Regions from separate parts of the Paraburkholderia sp. 40 genome, predicted to be linked through region 2. Evidence: riboswitches for the same ligand, from Rfam matches in the RefSeq annotation. Region 2 holds a riboswitch; the other holds the start of a gene.
The links. Region 2 has a riboswitch for cobalamin ahead of OKW28_RS36820 (TonB-dependent receptor domain-containing protein). Riboswitches for the same ligand answer to the same signal wherever they lie in the genome.

Region 1: another riboswitch for cobalamin. It lies ahead of cobW (cobalamin biosynthesis protein CobW); the one in region 2 lies ahead of OKW28_RS36820 (TonB-dependent receptor domain-containing protein).

Annotation. Positions count from the first base shown of each region.
Region 1 covers NZ_JBNPVY010000002.1:34,729-45,286, forward strand. The annotation lists gene bluB (5,6-dimethylbenzimidazole synthase) at 1-221, opposite strand, end outside; gene OKW28_RS01485 (cobyrinate a,c-diamide synthase) at 205-1,584, opposite strand; gene cobO (cob(I)yrinic acid a,c-diamide adenosyltransferase) at 1,588-2,190, opposite strand; gene OKW28_RS01495 (cobalamin biosynthesis protein) at 2,187-2,726, opposite strand; partial or broken gene cobA (uroporphyrinogen-III C-methyltransferase) at 2,709-3,434, opposite strand; cobalamin riboswitch at 3,630-3,889, opposite strand; cobalamin riboswitch at 3,970-4,247, shown strand; gene cobW (cobalamin biosynthesis protein CobW) at 4,450-5,541, shown strand; gene cobN (cobaltochelatase subunit CobN) at 5,556-9,374, shown strand; gene OKW28_RS01515 (ATP-binding protein) at 9,371-10,471, shown strand; gene OKW28_RS01520 (vWA domain-containing protein) at 10,528-10,558, shown strand, end outside.
Region 2 covers NZ_JBNPVY010000004.1:3,205,565-3,216,122, forward strand. The annotation lists gene cobD (threonine-phosphate decarboxylase CobD) at 1-243, shown strand, start outside; gene OKW28_RS36790 (cobalamin-binding protein) at 298-1,248, shown strand; gene cobC (alpha-ribazole phosphatase) at 1,302-1,892, opposite strand; gene OKW28_RS36800 (adenosylcobinamide-GDP ribazoletransferase) at 1,877-2,653, opposite strand; gene cobT (nicotinate-nucleotide--dimethylbenzimidazole phosphoribosyltransferase) at 2,727-3,788, opposite strand; gene OKW28_RS36810 (ABC transporter ATP-binding protein) at 3,822-4,631, opposite strand; gene OKW28_RS36815 (FecCD family ABC transporter permease) at 4,661-5,725, opposite strand; gene OKW28_RS36820 (TonB-dependent receptor domain-containing protein) at 5,765-7,696, opposite strand; cobalamin riboswitch at 7,787-8,050, opposite strand; gene OKW28_RS36825 (ATPase) at 8,270-8,629, shown strand; gene OKW28_RS36830 (cell division protein ZapA) at 8,626-8,940, shown strand; RNA gene ssrS (6S RNA) at 9,006-9,187, shown strand; gene OKW28_RS36840 (EVE domain-containing protein) at 9,329-9,787, shown strand; gene OKW28_RS36845 (SIMPL domain-containing protein) at 10,033-10,558, shown strand, end outside.

The sequences.
Region 1 (10,558 bases), on a different contig from region 2:
TCGACGATGTCGCGCAAGCCCGTGCGCAGCGCCGCGTCGGTGATGCGCACGATGCGCCACGGCTGCATGTAGCCGACGCTCGGCGCGTGATGCGCCGCGTCGAGCAGACGCCGCAGCACCGCCGGATCGACCGGATCGGGCACGAAGTGGCGCATGTCGCGGCGTTCGTAAATCGCGCGATAGACCGCATCGCGCTCGGAGTCGTCAAAAGGTTGCGCCATAAAAGAGGGCGGCCGTGAAAGCCGGGTTGGAGGGCCAGTAAGCGTGCATATAGGTTGCCACAATCGGGCCCACGCGAAACACCGCTTCGCCGGGCGCGTCGCTGTGCGCGCGCGTGGCGAAGCGCTGCGGCGCAAGCGGCGTCGCGAGCTTCGAGTAGTGGAACGTGTGGCCGGTCAGCGTGCCGTGGACGCCATCGATCTGCTGCATGCCGAGCGACGTGAAGCGCGTTTGCATCGTCGCGTGACCGGGTAGCAGGCCCAGCATCGGCGTGCTAGTGCCTTGCGCGTCGGTCAGCGTGTCGAGCAGATAGAGCATGCCGCCGCACTCGGCGACCACCGGTTTGTCCGCCTCGACGTGCGCGCGGATCGATGCCGCGCTGGTCGAGTTGCCCGCGAGCGTCGCCAGATGCAGCTCGGGATAGCCGCCCGGCAGATAGAGCGCGTGCGTGCCGGCGGGCAACGCTTCGTCGGCAAGCGGCGAGAAATAGCTGAGCCGCGCGCCGAGCGCTTCGAGCAGCGCGACGTTGGCCGGATAGATGAACGAGAACGCGGCGTCGCGCGCGATCGCGATGTGCTTGCCTTCGAGCAGACGCGGCAGCACTTCGGGCGAGGGCACGCCGAAATCGACCGGGCGCGGCAGTTCGGCGAGCGCGGTCGACGCGAGCGTATCCGCCGCGCGTTCCAGGCGCGCTTCGAGATCGTCGATTTCATCGGCCTGGTGCAGGCCGAGGTGGCGGTCGGGCAGCGTGATCTCGTCGCTCGCGGCGAGGTGGCCGCACCAGCGCAACCCGGGCGGCAGCGCTTCCTGCAGCATCTGCGCGTGCCGAGCGGAGCCGACGCGATTCGCGAGCACGCCGTGGAACGGCAGTTGTGGTCTGAAGCGCGCAAGGCCGAATGCGAGCGCGCCGAAGGTCTGCGCCATCGCCTGCGCGGAAATCACCGCGAGCACCGGCACGCCGAACGTGGTCGCCAGATCGGCGCTGCTCGGCGTGCCGTCGAACAGGCCCATCACGCCTTCGATCAGGATCAGATCGGCTTCTTGCGCCGCCCGCGCGAGCAGGTTGCGACATGCGCTTTCGCCGACCATCCACAGATCGAGCGACAGCACCGGCGCGCCGCTCGCGCGCGCGAGGATCATCGGATCGAGAAAATCCGGTCCGGTCTTGAACACGCGCACGCGACGTCCGAGCCGCCGGTGATAACGCGCGAGACCGGCGGTGATCGTGGTTTTGCCTTGTCCCGACGCGGGCGCGCTGATGAACAGCGCGGGGCACGCCCCGAAGGAAGTCCCCTGGGGGGACGCCGCGGAGCAAGTCCCCTTGGGGGGCGCCCCGGACGAAGCCCCGTTGGAGGACGCCGACATCGCTCAGAACTCCACGCCGCGCTGCGCCTTCACACCTTGCTCGCGATACGGATGCTTGATCGCGCGCATTTCGGTGACGAGGTCGGCGGCTTCGATCAGCGCGTCCGGCGCATGGCGTCCGGTCACGACGACATGCAACATCGGCGCACGCGCGTTGATCACCGCGAGCACTTCGTCGAGCGGCAGGTATTCGTACTTCAGCACGGTGTTCAGCTCGTCGAGGATCACCATCTGGTAGTCGCCGCTTTCGATCATCCGCCGCGCTTCGTTCCAGCCTTTGCGCGCGGTCGCGATGTCGGCCTCGCGGTTCTGCGTGTTCCATGTGTAGCCGTCGCCCATCGTGACGAAATCGCATTGCGCGATCGCGCCGAGGAAATCGCGCTCCGACGTATGCAGCGCGCCCTTGATGAACTGCACGACGCCGAGCCGCATGCCGTGGCCGAGCACCCGCACGGCCATGCCGAACGCGGCCGTGCTCTTGCCCTTGCCGGTGCCGGTGTTGACGATCAGCAGGCCTTTTTCGACGGTCGCGCTGGCCTGCTTCTTTTCGTGGCCTTCGCGGCGGCGTTCGGTCATGCGTTGATGCGATTCCGGATCGGTTTTCATCGAGGGTCCTGGTCTTGAGAGGCGGGATGGGATGGGGGCGCGTCGCTAAGGGCAGCGTTGTTCGCCGCTGCGATCGCCACCGTGATGCCGGCGTGCGCGGTCTTGCGTACGATTAGACGCGCGTTTTGCGCGGTTGTGGTGGAGTCCGGCGCCGTTGCCGCCAGCAGCGCGCACGGCTCGCACACACCATCGACGCCGAGATGCGCGTGTGCCGCCGCCGACGGCGACGCGACTGGTACCGCGGCGATCTGCTCACGGCTGAACAGTTGCAGCGGCAGCTGATGACGTGAGCAGAATTCGAGCAGACCGGCTTCGTTGGCTTTGGTGTCGATCGTCGCGATGGCGCGGATCTGCTCGAAGGTATTCGATCCGAGCGCTGCGCGGACGGCGGCTTCGATCTCAGCGGCTTCGCTGTGCAAGCGGCAACCGATGCCGACGCTCAGCGTTTTGATCGCGCGTCCGAGTCCGTGTCGTGTCGCGCTCGCTCCCAGTTCGTGAGCAAAGCCGGCGTCGCGTTTGGCCGCATCACGCGCCAGTGCGAGCGACGCCACACCGCCGATCACGACGATCGCCGGCGAGCCGAGCCCCGCGCGCGCCACCGCCTCGGCGAACTCGCGAAGCGGCGCGAGCACATGACGCTGCTCAGGCCGCGTCGCCGACTCGATCGCCGCGCACGGCGTGTCGGCGGACATGCCGGCAGCCAGCAATGCGCGGGCGATCTCGCCGAGCCGGCGCATGCCCATGTAGATCACCAGCGTCATGCGCGTCGCGGCGAGCGCGGCCCAGTCCGGTTCGCCACTGCCGGCGCCGTGGCCGGTGACGAACACGACGCCCTGCGCGTGATCACGATGCGTGACCGCGATACCGAGCGCCGCGGGCGCCGCGATGCCGGCCGTGATGCCGTTGATCACGTCGACTTCGATACCCGCGGCCTGTAGCGCCTGCAACTCTTCGCCGCCGCGGCCGAACACGAACGGATCGCCGCCCTTGAGCCGCGCGACGCTGCGCCCCGCGCGCAGATGCCCGAGCATTCGCGCGACGATGTCGGCTTGCGGCGTCGACGGATGGCCGCCGCGTTTGCCGACGTACACGATTTGCGCGTCGGTGCGCGCGAACTGCAGCACGTCGGGATTCACCAGATCGTCGACGAGCACGACATCGGCCTGCGCGAGCGCGCGGGTGGCCTTCAGCGTGATCAGTTCGACGTCGCCGGGACCGGCGCCGATCAGCCAGGCGCGCGTCATCGCGGCGTGCATGGCGCGCGCCATGCGGTGATGGAAGAAGAGAAACGGCGTGCGACAGCGCGCGCGGCGGTGAATATAGAGGTCATGCGGAACTGCGAATCCGGGCACGCGCGATGCCGCGCTGCTACGCCTTCACATCCGTTCCCCGCGGATTCCGGCGGCCGGCGGCGCCGCGTGATGCACGGATGCAATGCGGCACCGCCTCCGCGTCTGGCCGGTATCCGGGCTGGCGGCCTCATGCGCTTCGCCTTCCCGTCCCGGTTTGTGGATTCGCGGGACAGTGGCATCAAAAAACGCATGCGCGGCACGTCGGACTCGAAGGCGAATCGAATCGCGCGCCGCAGGTCGCTTACCGTTGCGGGGACAGCACAGGTTGAACGCGCGAGGCGCTGCCTGTTTCCCGTTTAACTGCACACGCGAGCGCATGTGCGGGCACCAAACGCGCGCATACGATAGCACATGGCGCCTTGCCGGATAAGCCAGGGCGGCGCTTTCCGGCTCTGTGCGTTCCTTGACTGCGCAAGGCCGCGGGCCTACACTCGCACGCACTTTGGGTGCTCGCGTGCGCGCTCGTGCGCATGCAGTTAAACGGGAAACAGGGAGCCACCTGCTCTGGAGCGGCTAACCTGTGCTGTCCCCGCAACGGTAAGCGAAAAGCGGTTCCGGCTTGATAGCCGGGCACCGCAGTGCCGGCTTCGATGTCCTCGCGCAAGGTCGCGTGGACATTTCACCACTGGACGAGAAACCACTCGGCCGGGAAGGGGAAGCGGCGCTTTCGCCAGCCCGGATACCGGCCCAAAGAAGCAGAACGACCGCCGCGGGGATGCGGCGGCGCGTTCATGACCTCAGTTCCGCTTTCTGTATTTCCGTTGTCGCGGCAATGCCGTCGTTCGTCCCCGTGTCTGGTGATCGCTGGTACTGCTGCGCGTGCTTCATTCGCTCCATTCGCCAGCCGACGCGGACCCACGCGCGGACTTTCCGGCATACCGATCAACGCCAAGGGATGGACCTCACGATGCAAACTCAATTGCGCAAGATCCCCGTCACGATCGTCACGGGCTTTCTCGGCAGCGGCAAAACCACACTGCTGCGGCACATTCTTCAGCATGCGGGCGGCAAGCGCATCGCGGTGATCGTCAACGAGTTCGGCGAGCTCGGCATCGACGGCGAAATCCTCAAAGGCTGCGGCATCGGTTGCGATGAAAACGGCGTCGAGACCGAAGGGCAATTGTATGAACTCGCGAACGGTTGTTTGTGCTGCACCGTGCAGGAAGAATTTTTCCCGGTGATGGAAAAGCTCGCGGAGCGCCGCGACGAACTCGATCACGTGCTGATCGAAACGTCGGGGCTCGCGTTGCCGAAGCCGCTCGTGCAGGCGTTCAACTGGCCGCAGATCCGCAATGGCTTCACGGTCGACGCGGTGGTGACGGTGGTGGACGGCCCGGCCGCCGCGAGCGGCCAGTTCGCCGATAACCCGCTCGCCGTCGATGCACAGCGCAAGGCCGATCCGAATCTCGATCACGAGTCGCCGCTGCACGAGCTGTTCGAAGACCAGTTGTCGGCGGCCGATCTGGTGATTCTGAACAAGACCGATCTGATCGACGACGCGCGGCAGCACGAGGTCGAAGCCGCGATCCGCGCGGAGATTCCGCCGCAGGTGAAGATCGTACGTGCGCAGCAGGGGCGGCTCGACCTGCATACGCTGCTGGGCCTCGAAGCGGCGTCGGAAGAGACGATCCACCTGCGTCATGACCACCACGGTTCCGCCGACGACCCCGATCATCACCACGATGAATTCGATGCGGTCGTCGTGCAGGCATCCGTACCGTCGCGCGACGCGGCGCTCGCCGCCTTGCAGACGCTCGTCGAAACCCACACGATTTACCGTGTCAAAGGCTTCGCGGCACTGCAGGGCGCGGCGATGCGTCTCGTGATCCAGGGCGTGGGCCGGCGCTTCGACAGCTACTTCGACCGGCGCTGGCAAGCGGGTGAAAATGGCGACGGCGCGTTGAGCCGCTTCGTGCTGATCGGCGCAGACCTCGACCAACACGCGCTGCAACAGGCGTTCGACGCAGCGCTCGACGCGACGTCGAACGCGACGGCATAAACGGGCGCACCAGCATGCATCTGCTGCGCACGACGCCGGGCGGCTTCGTCGACGATACGCAGGGCGTGATCCGCATCGATCAGCAGCCCGCCGAGATCGTCGTGCTCAGTTCCGCCGACACCACGCTGTCGCTGCTCGCGAGCGTGGTGCCGCGTCTCGGCGACGGCTTTCCGAGCGTGCGGCTCGCGAACGTTACGTATCTGCGTCAGCCTGCCTCGGTCGATTTCTATCTGGACGACGTGTTGCAGCATGCGCGCGTGGTTGTCGTCGATCATCTCGGCGGCGAAGCGTATTGGCCGTACGGCATCGAGCAGGTGGTCGCGCTCGCGCAGCGCAAACAGCAAACGCTCGCGATGTTTTCCGGCGATCTGCAGGAAGACCCGAACCTGCTCGCGCGCAGCACCGCGAGCGCCGGGTTGTGTCAGCAGCTGTGGCGCTATCTGCGCGAGGGCGGTCCGCAGAACGCCGAGGCGTTTTTGCGCTGCATCGCGTATCGCGCGCTCGACTGGGGGCGCGAACCCGATCCGCCGCGCGCGTTGCCGGCCGCGTCGCTGTATCACCCTGAGCGCGATACCCCCATCGTCGCCGACTGGCAGGCGCGTTGGCGGCAAGACGCGCCGGTCGTCGCGATTCTGTTCTACAAGGCGCATCTGCAGGCCGCCAATACTGCGGTGTTCGATGCGCTGATCGACGCGCTCGAAGCGCAAGGGCTCAATCCGCTGCCGCTCGCGATCACGTCGCTGAAGGATGCGGTGAGCCGCGATGTCGTGCAGTCGCTGTGCGCGCGACATGGTGTCGCGCTCGTGCTGAACACGACCGCGTTCGCCGCTTCCGCGATCGACGACCCGGAGCCGCTCGCGCTCGCCGGCGACGCGCCCGTGTTTCAGGTGATCCTGAGCGGCGGCAATCGCGAAGACTGGCTGAAGGACAACCACGGCCTCAATTCGCGCGACATCGCGATGCATATCGCGCTGCCCGAAGTGGACGGGCGCATCATCACGCGAGCGATCAGCTTCAAGGGGCTCGCGTATCGCTGTGCGCATACGCAGGTCGACGTGGTCCGCTATCAGCCCGACCTCGAACGGGTGCGCTTTCTCGCCGAGCTGAGCCGGCGCTGGTGCCGTTTGCGTTCGCTCGATAACGCCGACAAGAAAGTCGCGTTGATTCTCGCCAACTATCCGATGAGCGAAGGGCGCATCGGCAATGGCGTCGGGCTCGATACGCCGGCGTCGGTGGTCGGCATTCTGTCGATGCTGCGCGATGAAGATTATCGTGTCGGCGAATTACCCGAAAACGGCGACGCGTTGTTGAACAGGCTGACCGAAGGCGTGACCAACGATCCGGTCGTACGCGATCTGCGTCCGGCCCTGCAAAGCCTCGCACTCGACGACTATCTCGCGCATTTCAACGCGTTGCCGGCGAGCGTGCGCGACGCGTTGAACGCTCGCTGGGGCAAGCCCGAGCAGGACCCCACGCTACGGCGCGGCCGCTTCATGATCGCCGGCTGGCGCTGCGGCCAGGTGTTCGTCGGCATTCAGCCTGCGCGTTCGCGCGAGCATGGCGACTACGCGAGCTATCACGATGCGGAGCTCGTACCGCCGCACGCCTACCTCGCGTTCTATTTCTGGCTGCGCCATCAGTTCGGCATCGACGCGGTCGTGCACGTCGGCAAGCACGGCAATCTGGAATGGCTGCCGGGCAAAAGCGTCGCCTTGAGCGACGCGTGCTGGCCCGATCTGATTCTCGGACCGATGCCGCATCTGTATCCGTTCATCGTCAACGATCCGGGCGAGGGCAGCCAGGCGAAGCGGCGCGCGCAGGCGGTGATCATCGATCATCTGATGCCACCGCTTACACGCGCCGAAAACTATGGGCCGCTGCAGGACCTCGAACGCCAGGTCGACGAATACTACGAGGCATTGATGGTCGATTCGCGTCGCGCGAAGCTCTTGCGTCGCACGATTCTGGCGACGATCGTCGAGCATCGGTTGCACGAAGAGCTGAGTCTCGCGGCGCCGAACGGACAGGACGATGAAGACGCGCTGCTCACACGCGTCGATGCGTGGCTGTGCGAGCTCAAGGAAGCGCAGATTCGCGATGGCCTGCATACGTTCGGGCAGTCGCCGCGCGGCGTGCAGCGGCGCGACACGCTGCTCGCGCTCGGGCGCTTTCCGGTCGGCGATGGGCAGGGCGGCAAGGCGGGGCTCGTCGACGCGCTGGCGCGCGATCTGCGCATCGATCATCGGTTCGACCCGTTGACGGTGGATTGGGCCGCCGCATGGGACGGCCCGCGACCCGATGTATTGCAGCGGGTCAGCGATGCGCCGTGGCGACATTACGGCGATACGCGCGAGCGGTTGGAATTGCTCGCGGGCGAGCTGTTGCGCGGCGTCTGCGGTGTCGATTGCGATGACGCGGATCGTTCGCAGGCCGTCCCCGTAGCCGACGACAGTCTGCCGCAAGCGGCACAGGTGGTCGCACGCCTGCGTGACGACGTGCTGCCGCGTCTCGACGCCTGCGGCCCGCAGGAAATGACGCAGCTGAAGCGCGGCCTCGAAGGACGTTTCGTGCCGCCAGGTCCGAGCGGTTCGCCGTCGCGCGGTCGGCCCGACGTGCTGCCAACCGGCCGCAACTTCTATTCGGTCGACACGCGCGCGGTGCCGACGCAAGCCGCGTGGGCACTCGGCCTGAAATCGGCGCAGCAACTGATCGAGCGGCATCTGCAGGAGCACGGCGATTATCCCCGCGCGATCGGCCTGTCGGTCTGGGGCACCGCGACGATGCGCACCGGCGGAGACGATATCGCGCAGGCGCTCGCGCTGCTCGGCGTGCGGCCGAAATGGGCGCCGGGCAGCCACCGTGTGACGGACTTCGAGATCATGCCGATCGACGCGTTCGACCGGCCGCGTATCGACGTCACGTTGCGCGTATCCGGTTTCTTTCGCGATGCCTTCGCTAACGTGATGCATCTGTTCGACGCGGCCGTGCAAGCGGTTGCCGAACTCGACGAGCCCGCGGAGCTGAATCCGATTCGCGCGCGCGTGCAGCGCGAACGCGATGCGTTGATCGCGCGCGGCATGGACCCGTTCGAAGCGCGCAAGCGCGCCGGCTGGCGCGTGTTCAGCGCGCGGCCGGGCACGTACGGCGCGGGTCTGCAGCAGATGATCGACTCGCGCCAATGGCAGACCGACGCCGATCTCGCGAACGCGTATCAGGCATGGGGCGGATATGCGTACGCGCAGAAGAGCGCGGGCGAGGAAGCGCATCAAGCGTTTGGCATGCGCCTCGCAGCGATGGACCTCGTGCTGCAGAACCAGGACAACCGCGAGCACGACGTGCTCGATTCGAACGACTACTACCAGTTTCAGGGCGGCATGGTCGCGGCGGTGCGGCATCTGGCAGGTCAGCAGCCGCGCGTCTATCACGCGGATCACACCAATCCGGCCGCGCCGCGCGTGCGGACGTTGCAGGAGGAGATCGCGCGCGTGATCCGCTCGCGCGTGGTCAATCCGAAATGGCTCGACGGCGTGAAGCGCCACGGCTACAAGGGCGCGGCCGAGATCGCCGCGACCGTCGATTATCTGTATGGCTACGACGCGACCGCGCGCGTGATCGCGGATCATCAATACGCGCTCGTCGCCGATGCTTATCTGAATGACGCCGATACGCGCGCGTTCATGCAACGGCACAATCCGCATGCGCTGCATTCGATCTGCGAGCGTTTGCTCGAGGCGATGCAGCGGGGGCTGTGGCAGCAGCCGGGTGACTATCGCGCGCAGGTGGAAACGCATCTGCTTGCGAGCGAACAGCAGATCGAAGGAAGACAAACATGAATGGAGCGATGCGAGGAGCGGACGATGCAGGTTGCTCAGCCTGTGCATCGGGTACGGCGGCGCGGCCCGTTTTTCCGTTTGCGGCGCTGATCGGCCAGGCCTCGTTGCAGCAGGCGCTGGTGCTCGCGGCGATCGATCCGGGCTTGGGCGGCGTATTGATCAGCGGGCCGCGTGGCACCGCGAAGTCGACTGCCGCGCGCGCGCTCGCCGAACTGCTGCCGCAGGGAGAGTTCGTGAATCTGCCGCTTGGCGCGAGCGAGGATCGTCTGATCGGCACGCTCGATATCGAAAGCGTGTTGCGCGACGGCTCGGTGCGCTTCTCGCCGGGGCTGCTCGCGAAGGCGCATCGCGGCGTGCTGTACGTCGACGAAGTCAATCTGCTGCCCGATGCGCTCGTCGATGCGTTGCTCGATGCGGCGGCGAGCGGCGTGAATACCGTCGAACGCGATGGCGTGTCGCATAGTCATGACGCGAGCTTCGTGCTGATCGGCACGATGAATCCCGAAGAGGGCGAGTTGCGGCCGCAATTGATCGACCGCTTCGGTCTGATGGTGGAGTTGCAGAACGCGTTCGAGCCGCAGGTGCGGCAGGCGATCGTCAAAGCGCGGTTCGCGTTCGATCTCGATCCCGCTGGGTTTCGTACCGTTTACGCGGAGCAGCAAGCTTCATACGTGCAGCGAATTCGCTCGGCGCGCGCGGCGCTGCCGCTGCTGTCGTTCGATGACACCGTCCATGCGAGCGTGAGCGCGCTATGCATCGACGCGGCCGTCGACGGCCTGCGCGCCGACCTCGTGATGCTGCGCGCGGCGCGCGCGCTGGCCGCATTCGAACGGGCAGGTGCGGTGACGGTGCGACATGTGGAGCGCGTTGCCGATCCGGTGCTGCTTCATCGGCGGCGTCAGCATGATTCGCAACATGCGAATCAGCGCCGGCCAGAAAGCGAGGCGCCGGCACGGGACGTCGCTGAGGGTGCGTCTGGCGATACGGATGGATCCACGACACCTTCCGCCGACTCCGAGTGGGGCTACCTGCCGCCCGAGCCGGCCGCGGCTTTGCCTGTCAAAGGCGTCATTGCGCTCGACGCAAAAAAACGCTGAGCCATCGGAAAGGCGCCGCCGCTGACTCGCGCAGCGGTTTTCGATGGCGACAAGGCGTGGGGGCGGATTCGCGCGACACGTCGCGCG
Region 2 (10,558 bases):
CATGCGCACGGTTTCGCGACACGGGGCACGCCGCTTTTCGCATGGACCGACGATGCGCGCGCCGCCGCGTTGCATGAAGCGCTCGCGCGGCGCGGCGTGTGGACGCGTCTTTTTCCGCCATCGCTTCGGGTGCCATCGGCCAGCGTGCGCTTCGGGCTGCCGGGCGACGAAGCCGAATGGACCCGCTTCGAGCAACAGTTGCAACAGGCGGTTGACTCGATCGATACCGCGCGGTCGAGTTAGCGCAGTGACCTTCGCACCCAAGCCGCTCAACGCTTCGTGATCCGCCCTCGTCCGATGATCCGCTTTGCTCGTTCCATCCGCTTTGCCCCGCCCGCGCACCGCTTCATCCATTGGTTCGGCGCCGCAGCGCTCGCGCTGACCGCACTGAGCGCGCACGCCGCGATCACCGTCACCGACGACAGCGGCGCGACCGTCACGCTCGCCGCGCCCGCGCAGCGCGTGATCAGCCTCGCCCCGCACGTGACCGAATTGCTGTACGCCGCGGGCGGCGGCCCGAAGATGGTCGGCGCGGTGTCGTACAGCGACTATCCGCCCGAAGCGAAGCAACTCCCGCGCGTCGGCGACAACAAGGCGCTCGACCTCGAGCGCATCGTCGCGCTGAAACCGGACCTGATCGTCGTGTGGCGGCACGGCAACGCGCAGCGTCAGCTCGAACGCTTGCGCGAGCTACATGTGCCGCTCTTTTTCAGCGAGCCGCGCCGTCTCGACGAGATCGCCGTGTCGCTGACCAAGCTCGGCCGGCTGCTCGGCACATCGGCGAGCGCGGATGCGGCGGCGGCCGCCTATCGCGACGACATCGCCCGTCTGCGCGCGCGGTATGCGAACCGCCCGGCCGTCAGCGTCTTTTATCAGGTATGGGACCGGCCGCTGATGACGCTCAACGGCGAGCACATGATCAGCGACGTGATCACGCTATGCGGCGGCCGCAATGTGTTCGCGGACCTGCAGCCGCTCGTGCCGACCGTGTCGACCGAAGCGGTGCTCGCGGCGAATCCTCAGGCGATCGTCACCGCCGCGCCCGGCGCGACGCGGCCCGACACGATGCTGCCGCAACTCGACACATGGCGCGCATGGCCGGGTCTCGCGGCCGTCGCGAACGACAACCTGTTTGCGATCGACGGCGATCTGATCAATCGCCCCGCGCCGCGCATCGCGCAAGGCGCGCGGCAACTGTGCGAGGACCTCGAACTGGCGCGCTCGCGCAGAAAGCAGCCCGCGCCATGACGGCGCCGCGTGTGGCGAGAAAAAGGGATCAGTTTTCCCGATGACCACGCGGGTCACGCATTCCATCGCACGAGCGACCACTGCAGCGTCTCGTCGTTACGTCGCAACCAGACGATCCCCGTCATATCTAGCGACCACTGCAGGCAATGCGCGAGCGGCACCTCCAGCACCCACGACGCGATCGCGCGCATCACGCCCGCGTGCGTGACCACGTATGCGGGCGACAGCTCGCGCGTCAGCGCGAACGCATCGAACCACGCTCGCACACGCGCGACGAATTGCTCGACGCTCTCGCCGCCATGCGCGCGCGCATGTTCGAAATTGGCGGCCCAGTCGTCGAGCAGCGCGCGATCGATCGTATCCCAGCGCTGCGCTTCCCACTCGCCGAAATCCATTTCCTTCAAGCGCTCGTCGTGGCTGACCACGCAGCCGAAGTCGTTCGCGATCTCGGTCGCTAGCGCGGCGCAGCGCGTAAGCGGACTCGTGATCAGCACACGCGGCGCCGGCACCTGCAAGCTCGCGAGCTTCACCGCCAACGCATTGGACGTGACCTCGGCGCTTTCCGCCAACGCGACATCACTATGGCCGTAACAAACCCCCGCCTCGAGCGCGACAGCGGGATGTCGAATCAGGACGATATCCATGCAAGCCCCACCAGGTAGATGCTCAATTCGAAGATCTGCTGCGCGAAGCCGAGGCAGTCGCCGGTATAGCCGCCGATGCGTCTGACGAAATAACGGCCCATCGCAAAGCGCAGCGCGAACAGCACAGCACACGTGAGCGCGGCGAAACGCCAGTCGGGCATGCCGGGGCCGTTCGGCCACAGGAGCCACGGCAGCCCGAACAGCGCGGCGCACAACAGCGCCGGCCCGCTCAAACGCTGCGCGACCGGCTTGGCTTTGCCGGCCGCGCGCACATAGTCGAGCGTGGCCAGGTAACTGATCGCGCACGCGCGGCTCGCACCATGCGCCGCAAGCATCAGGCTTGCGGCGCGCGGCGGTGGCAACGCCGCGAGCGTTTGCCACTTGATCGCCAGAGCGATCACGAGCGCGATGGCGCCGAAAGCACCGATGCGCGAGTCGTGCATGATGCGCAGCGCATCGTCGCGCGTATAGGCGCCACCGAACGCATCGATGCAATCGGCGAGACCGTCCTCGTGAAATGCGCCCGTGACCACGAGCGACGCGGCCATCGACAGCAGCACCGCGACACTCGCCGGAAACACGCGCAGCGCGGCCAGATAGACGAGCGCGCTGAAGCCGCCGACCAACACGCCGACGAGCGGAAAATAGCGCGCCGCGGCGTTCAGATAATGCGGCTCGAAACCGACCCAGCGCGGCACGGGCACGCGCGTGAAGTAACCGAGCGCCGTGAAGAAATAGCGCAGTTCCGCGAGCGGGTTCATGAACTTGGCGAGTGCAGTTTCACGGTGCTGCGGGCCGAGCTTCGCGTTATCGCGAAGCGCGTGCTCACGCGCTTCACGGTTCGCGATCGGCGACGCCCGCCGAATCGAAGCTGGCCATCTCGTTGACGAAGGCCACCGCCGCGCGCAGCAACGGCACCGCGAGCGCGGCGCCCGTGCCTTCGCCGAGCCGCATGTCGAGCGACAGCAGCGGCTGCGCGCCGAAATGATCGAGCATGCGCCGATGCCCGGCCTCGTTCGACGCATGCGCGAACACGCAGTACTCGCGCACGTCGGGCGAGAACGCATCGGCGACCAGCAGCGCGGACGTCGCGATGAAGCCATCGACGAGGACGGTCATGCGCGCCTCGGCGGCCGCCAGATACGCACCCGCCATCATCGCGATTTCGAAGCCGCCGAAGGTCGCGAGCACGTCGAGCGGCGCGCGTGCATCCGCATGGCGTGCGAGCGCCGCCGCGAGCACGTTGCGCTTCTTCGCGAGTCCGGCATTGTCGAGACCCGTGCCGCGGCCGACGCAGTCGTCGATCGGCACACCGCACAGGCGGCTCATCAGACACGCGGCCGCCGAGGTGTTCGCGATGCCCATCTCGCCGAAGCCGATCACGTTCGTGCCGAGCGCCGCGTGATGACGCACGCGCGCGGCGCCCGCCTGCATCGCGGCGAGCGCTTCGGCGCACGTCATCGCGGCTTCGTGTGCGAAGTTGCGCGTGCCGGGCCCGACCGGAATGTCGACGAGTCGGTCCGTGGACGGCAGCGGCGTCGCGATGCCCGCGTTGACCACTTCGAGTTCGAGACCCGCGACGCGACTGAGCGCGTTGATCGCCGCGCCGCCCGCGATGAAGTTCGCGACCATCTGCGCGGTCACCGCTTGAGGATAGGGGCTCACGCCTTCGGCGGCGATGCCGTGGTCGCCCGCGAAAACGATCATCGCGGGACGCTGCACGGTGGGACGCGTACTACGCTGGATCAGGCCCATCTGGCGCGCGAGCGTTTCGAGCCGGCCGAGGCTGCCGGGCGGTTTGGTGCGCGTATCGATGATCCGCTGCAGTTCGGCGCGTAGCGTCTGATCGAGCGGCGCGACTTCGGGCAAACCGGCTGGGTGTGGGATGCGAGTCATAGGTGTGATCGAAACAAGGGATAGGAATAAATATCAGCCTGACTGTGCGTCATGGCCGGCAGCCGATTCGTGACGCGCGCGCGGCGCGGGTATCAGCGCCTCGTGCTCGCCGTCGCGAATCAGAATCAGCGGATAGCCGAACGCGCGGCTCGTCAACGCGGGCGTCAGCACGTCGCGCACTGGGCCCGCATACGCGCCGCCCGCGCCGTCGAGCAGCAACGCGTGCGTCGCGAAGCGGCGCGCGAGGTTCAGGTCGTGGCACGAGAACAGCACACTACGGCGCGGTTCGCGCGTCCATGCGACGAGCGCGTCGAGACAGTCGACCTGATGATGCAGGTCGAGATGCGACAACGGTTCATCGAGCAGCAACAGCGGCGCGTCCTGGCACAGCACCGCCGCGAGGGCAACGCGCTGACGCTCGCCGCCCGACAGCGACAGCACGTCGCGCGCCGCAAAGTCCGCGAGGCCGAGCCGTTCGAGCGCCGCCCGCGCGGCCGCGCGATCCTCGTCGCGCTCCCAGCCCCTGCCGCCCAGATGCGGGAAGCGGTTCAGCAGCACGATGTCGAGCACGCTTGCGTTGAACGCATCGGCCGCGCTTTGCGGCATCAGCGCGCGGCGCCGTGCGAGCGGCAGCGGCTGCCAGTCGGCCACGCGCACGCCATCGAGTTCGACATGGCCCGCCGCCGGATGCAACAGCCCCGCCAGCGTCGATAGCAAGGTGGTCTTGCCCGCGCCGTTCGGCCCGGCGATGCACCAGATTTCGCCCGCATGGAACGTGTGCGTGAACGCGTCGAGCAAGGTGCGCGCGCCGGCGCGCAACGTCAGGCGCTGCGTGCTCAGCATCGAACAGGTGGGGCTGGGTTTGGCTCGTATCATCGGCGGCGTTTGAGCAGCATCCACAGGAACACCGGCACGCCGACCAGCGACGTGATCACGCCGACCGGCAATTGCGCGGGCGCGATCACGGTCCGCGCGATCAGATCCGCGCCCATCACCGCGACACCGCCGCCGAGCGCGGCCGCCGGCAGCAGCATGCGCTGATCGTTGCCGAACGCGAGCCGCAGCATGTGCGGCACGACGAGACCGACGAAGCCGATCGTGCCCGCGGTCGTCACCGCCGCAGCCGCCGCCAGCGACGCGACCAGGTACACACGCAAACGCAGCGGCATCACGGCGACGCCCAACGCCTGCGCGGCCGCGTCGCCGCGCAGCAACACGTTCAGACGCGGCGCGGCCGGCACGATCGCAAGCAACACGAGCGCGAGCGCCATCAGCGCGGTCCACGGCACCGCGCCGCCATTCAGGTCGCCGGTGAGCCAGAACAGCATGCCGCGCAGACGGCTGTCGGGCGCGAGATTGAGCAGCAGCGTGATCAGCGCGCCCCACCCGGCCGCGATCACCGCGCCGGTCAATAGCAAACGGGGCGACGTGTCCTGCGGCTCGCCGCGCCATAGCTCGCGACGCGCGAGGCCGAGCACCAGCAGGATCGACACGAACGCACCCGCGAACGCGCTCGCATCGACGAGCCACCATGCGCCGCCCGCGATCATCGCAACGAGCGCGAACGTCGCCGCGCCGCCCGACACGCCGAGCACGTATGGCTCGGCCAGCGGATTGCGCAGCAGCACCTGCAGCAGCGCGCCGGCGAGCGCGAGCAACGCGCCGCACGCGAAGCCCGCGAGCGCGCGCGGCAAACGCAACGTACGCACGATTTCGCCGGCGAGATCGTCGCTGCCCGTGCCGCGGAACGTGTGCGTCGGCACGAGCGCCAAAAGCACGCGCGACGGCGCGAGCGGCACGCTGCCGAGCACCAGCGACGCGCCGAGCACCGCGATGGCGGCGAGCGCGAGGCCGAGCCAGATCGCGGCCGCGCGTTTCGCGTTCATCGGGCGCGGCGTCGCCATCGCGGCGCGCAGCGAAGTGGACGCGCGACTCATCCGCGTGCGCTCACGCATGCGGCCAACCCGGCGCGCGCGTCACTGCTGCTGCCAGCCGAGCGTGAGATACGCACCACGTCGCGGCGAGTTATACGAGTAGGCCGTTTCATAATCCTTGTTGAACAGATTGTCGATTTGCGCACTGACGTACCACGCTTTGGTGACGTTGTAGCGCGCCGACAGATTCACGATGCCATAACCGCCGAGGTTGCCCGTGCTATCGGTGCGCGGACCGCTGACGATCCACTCGCCGCCAACCCGCCAGCCACCGATGCTGCGATTCACCGCGAACGACCCGAACCGACGCGCGCGCCGCACGAGGTCGGTACCGTTGTCGAGATCGACCGGGTTCTGCAGCGTCACCGTTGCGCGCACGTCGGTCTTGCCGACATGACCGCTCCACGATCCCTCGAGTCCCTGCACCTTCGCATGGCCGACGTTCTCCGCGAGGTAGATGCCGGGGATCGTCTGCACGTAGTCGATCAGATTCGTATAACGCGTCTGGAAGGCGTTCAACCGCATCACGCCGAGCGCATCGGTCGCGTACTGCAAACCGGCTTCGACCGAATGACTGCGCTCGGGCTGGATCGACGGGTTGCCGCTGATCGGATAGTACAGATCGTCGAAGCTCGGCGCGCGGAACGCATCCGAATAGCTTGCGGTTACCTTCCAGCGCGACGTGATGTCGAATCCGTAGCCGAGATAGTAACTGTTCGCCCCACCGAAATCGGAGTACTGGTCGCGTCGCACGTTGGCCTGAATCTGGTTGCGGCCGAAGCGCGCGCTGTAGCCCGCGAAGACCGAATCGACGTGACGGTCGGGCGCGGCGAACGTGTCGGAGTCGAGCGTCTGGTCGAGATGCTCGTAGCCGAGTTGCAGCTTCTGGTTCGCGGCGAGCGCGAAATCGTTCTGCCACGTGTACTGACGATTGTCGGTATCGAAGCGGCCGTTGTAGATGCCATTGGTGTTCGACACGCTGCGGTCGTCGCCCTCGGCGAGCGTGACGTGGGTGGTCCACCAGTCGGTCAGCTTGCCGTTCGCGAATACCGACACCTGACGCACCTTGCTATAGAGATTGTTCAGATCGGTGGGCTCGCCGTACGCATTGTCGTAGCTGTTGTCGTTGTTCGACTGGAAGTAGCTGACGCCCGCGTCCCACCTGTCGGTGAACATGTGACGCAGCGACGCGCTGATGCTCTCGTTCAGATTGCCGTTTGCGTTCGGATTCGCGTTCGGCGCCTCGAGCGGATTGAGCGACGAAAAGCCGTCGTCCTTCGTGCGTGCGAGCGAAATATTGAAAGTCGTGCGGCCGTCCTGATCGAGCGCGCCGTTCACGCCGGCCGTTTGCGTCTGCGTGCGATAGCTGCCGTAGCCGACCGAAAAATTGAAACGCGGCGGATGATCGCCGCCGTCTTTCGTGAACACCTGCACGACGCCGCCGATCGCGCCCGAGCCATACAACGCCGACACGTTGCCGTTCACCACTTCGACGTGATCGACCTGATCGAGCGGAATCTGCGCGAGCTGAGCTGAGCCGAGACTCACCGAATCGACGCGCACGCCGTCGATCAGCAGCAGCGATTGCGTCGACGATGCGCCGCGCAGAAAGAGGCTCGTGGTCGAACCGGGGCCACCCGTGCGCGAGATTTGCGCGCCTGGCGCGAGTTGCAACAGGCCGGGCAGATCGGTCGCGGTCGTGTCGGCGACGTCCTGCTGATCGAACTGCGTAGTCTGCGGGATCGCATCGCGCAACGCTTGCGGTCCGCGTTGCGCGGTCACGACGATCGGCGACAGCACGTTGCCCGACGCATCGGTGGAAGTGAGATTGGCCGCGTCGGCAACGTTTGCGGCGCTCGCAGCGGTTGCATCCGTCGCGGACGATGAAGACGCGGGCTCGGCGCTTTGCGCATGCACGACGAGCGGCAGGCTCGCGAACGCGAGCAGCGTTGCGCGGGCGATGGGGGACAGCATGGGATGACATTCCTGTGGATAGCGTGCGCGGCCTGCTTCCCCGCGGGCCGACGCGTCACGAGCGCCCCCTTGTTTAGCGTTTTCGCGGGGGGACGTCCCTCTTTTCTGGCCGGTATCCGGGCTACGACACATCGATCCGCCTTCCCACGCGTGACGCGCAGTGGCACACTCGCACGTTGAACTTCCAACCTTGCGACCAGGACCGACCTGCATGAGCACATCACATGCGGTCGCTTACCGTTGCGGGGGCAGCGCAGGTTCGCGCATCCGGTTTTGGCACCGCGCGCGCCCTGCTTCCCGTTTAACTGCGCGCGCCGAAAAGCGCGCGCGGGCACCAGAGTGCGGGAAGTTTAGGAGCGGCCTCGCGGGGCGTCAAGAAAGGTCGACCGGAGCGCAATCGGTTCTGTTGAATGCAGGTTATTGTCGGATGGATTGCCGGTTTTTATCTTATGGTCGACGACGCGACACCCAACGAACGTGCACGAAGCGATGCTGTTACGTCTCGAAACGAGACAATTGTCGGAACCTGTAATATTCCGCGCTAAAATGCGATGTCTTTAGAGGACGCAGCACATGCTCACCGAACTCGAATCACTCTCCCAGAACATCGGCAAGCTGATTGCGATCAGCCAGCGCCACAACGAAGCGCGGCTCGCGCTCGAAGAGCAGCTCGCGCAAACGCGTGCCGAAGTGCAAGCCACGCATGCGGAACTCGCGCAATTGCGCGAAGAGCGCGACGCACTGCAGGCGGAACGCGACGCGCTGTCCGCCAAGATCGACGACGCTCAGGTGCGCCTGAATGCGATTCTCGAAAAATTGCCGCGCGCACGCGCGAGCAGCGAACCGGATAACCAGCTCGATCTGCTCGAGTCCGCCCAGCCCGAACATGAGGAAGCGGAAAGCGACGTGAGCCGACACGGAGAAAGCGCATGACCACCAAGCAGATCGAAGTATCGATTCTCGAAGTACCCTATCGTCTCGCCTGTTCGCCGGAAACCGAAGGCGCGCTGCTCGAGGCGGTCGCGCGCGTCGACGCCGAGATGAAGAAAATCCGCAGCGGCAGCAACGTGCGCGGCACCGATCGCATCGCCGTGATGGCTGCGCTGTCGCTGGCATCGGAACTGCTTAAGCTGCAAAGCAGCGTGCGACACGGAGAAGCATTTCCTGCTGAAGAAATCCGGCGTACAATGCAGCAAATGAACGAACAGCTAGGTACTGTGATCGAGCAGTACAGCTTGCAGTAAGCAGTAGTGGGCCGGTTTCGAATCGGTCACGTGTTCAACGGTTTGGGTTGTAGCATCATCGGTTAGCTTCCCTGCCTGGTTCGCCAAGGTCATACATTCCTTGAACCAATGCCATGTGCACGGTTGCGGAAATTTGTAGCACGGGTGTGCGCGTCACTCAGTCTGATGTACCCGAAGTGTTGCTAACTGCGACCAATTCTGAACCCTCGGTTCAGGATGCCGGCCTAGCGGCTAAGGCGGGGACCTTATCTGGAACGGCATCGGACTTCGGTTCGATGCCGTTTTTCTTTGGTCGTCGTTTTTTCGTTTGAGCGCCTTTTTCAGGGGCTTTTCCGTACGCGCCTGCTGTTGTTGCGCTTCGTTCAATCTCACACGCTCACTCCGATTCATGCGCTACTGGCTGATGAAGTCCGAACCGGACGAAGCAAGCATCGACGACCTCGCCAACGCACCTCATCGCACCTTGCCGTGGACCGGCGTACGCAACTATCAGGCGCGCAACTTCATGCGCGACGTGATGCAGGTCGGCGACGGCGTGCTCTTCTATCATTCGAGCTGTCCGGAGCCCGGCATCGCGGGCATCGCGGAGGTCTCGTCGACCGCGTATCCGGACCCGACCCAGTTCGATAAAAAGAGTCCGTACTACGACGCGAAATCGTCGCCGGAAACGCCGCGCTGGATGCTCGTCGACGTCGTGTTCAGGAAGAAAATCGCGCTGATTCCGCTTGCCGCGCTGCGCGAGCATGCCGAATTGCAGGACATGCGCGTGCTCGCCAAAGGCAACCGCCTGTCGATCACGCCGGTGACCGAAGCCGAATGGCGCTTCATCACTAAACAGCTGGTTTAAGGGCGAACGCGCGACGCGGCACCTGTCATGATCGCATCCAGGTCATCGTTTCCGATGCGGCGGCGAAGCACTAATTGGGGAACCAAGCGTCGGTAAAACGCGCCTAATCGGTCGACGAAAGCGTGAGCTCGAACCGGCCGCTCGACGGCAAGCCGATGCATTCGCCAGCGCATCCGTCAAACCGCGCGCCACCGCCCGGCGCTCGCGTCGAACGTGCACAACCTGTTCAAACAAGGATTCCAGTCATGACGACAAAAACCGCACGGTCCCTCGCACTTGCGCTCGCCTTGGGCGCGCCTGTGGCACTCGCACTGAACCCTGCGCCCGCTCGAGCGCAGACCATGATGCCGCAGCCTTCGGGCGTGCTGTCGCTGAATGCGCAGGCGAGCGCGGAAGTCCCGCAGGACGAAGTCGAAATCACGCTGTTTTACGAGCAGGAAGCGAGCGAGCCGTCGTCGCTGACGTCGACGCTGAACGAACGCGCCGACGCGGCATTGCAGAAAGCGCGCGGCGTCAGCGGCGTGACCGCGCGCTCGGGCGCGTTCTCGATCTTCCCGTCGACGGACCGCGACGGACGCATCTCGACGTGGCGCGGCCGCACGGAAGTCGTGCTCGAATCGCGCGACTTCGCCGCGGCATCGAAGCTCGCCGGACAGATGGCATCGATCATGCAGGTTGGCAACGTGCGTTTCTCGCTGTCGCCGGAAGCGCAGCGCGCGGCCGAACAGCGGCTCAGCGGCGAGGCGATCAAATCGTTTCGCGAGCAGGCCG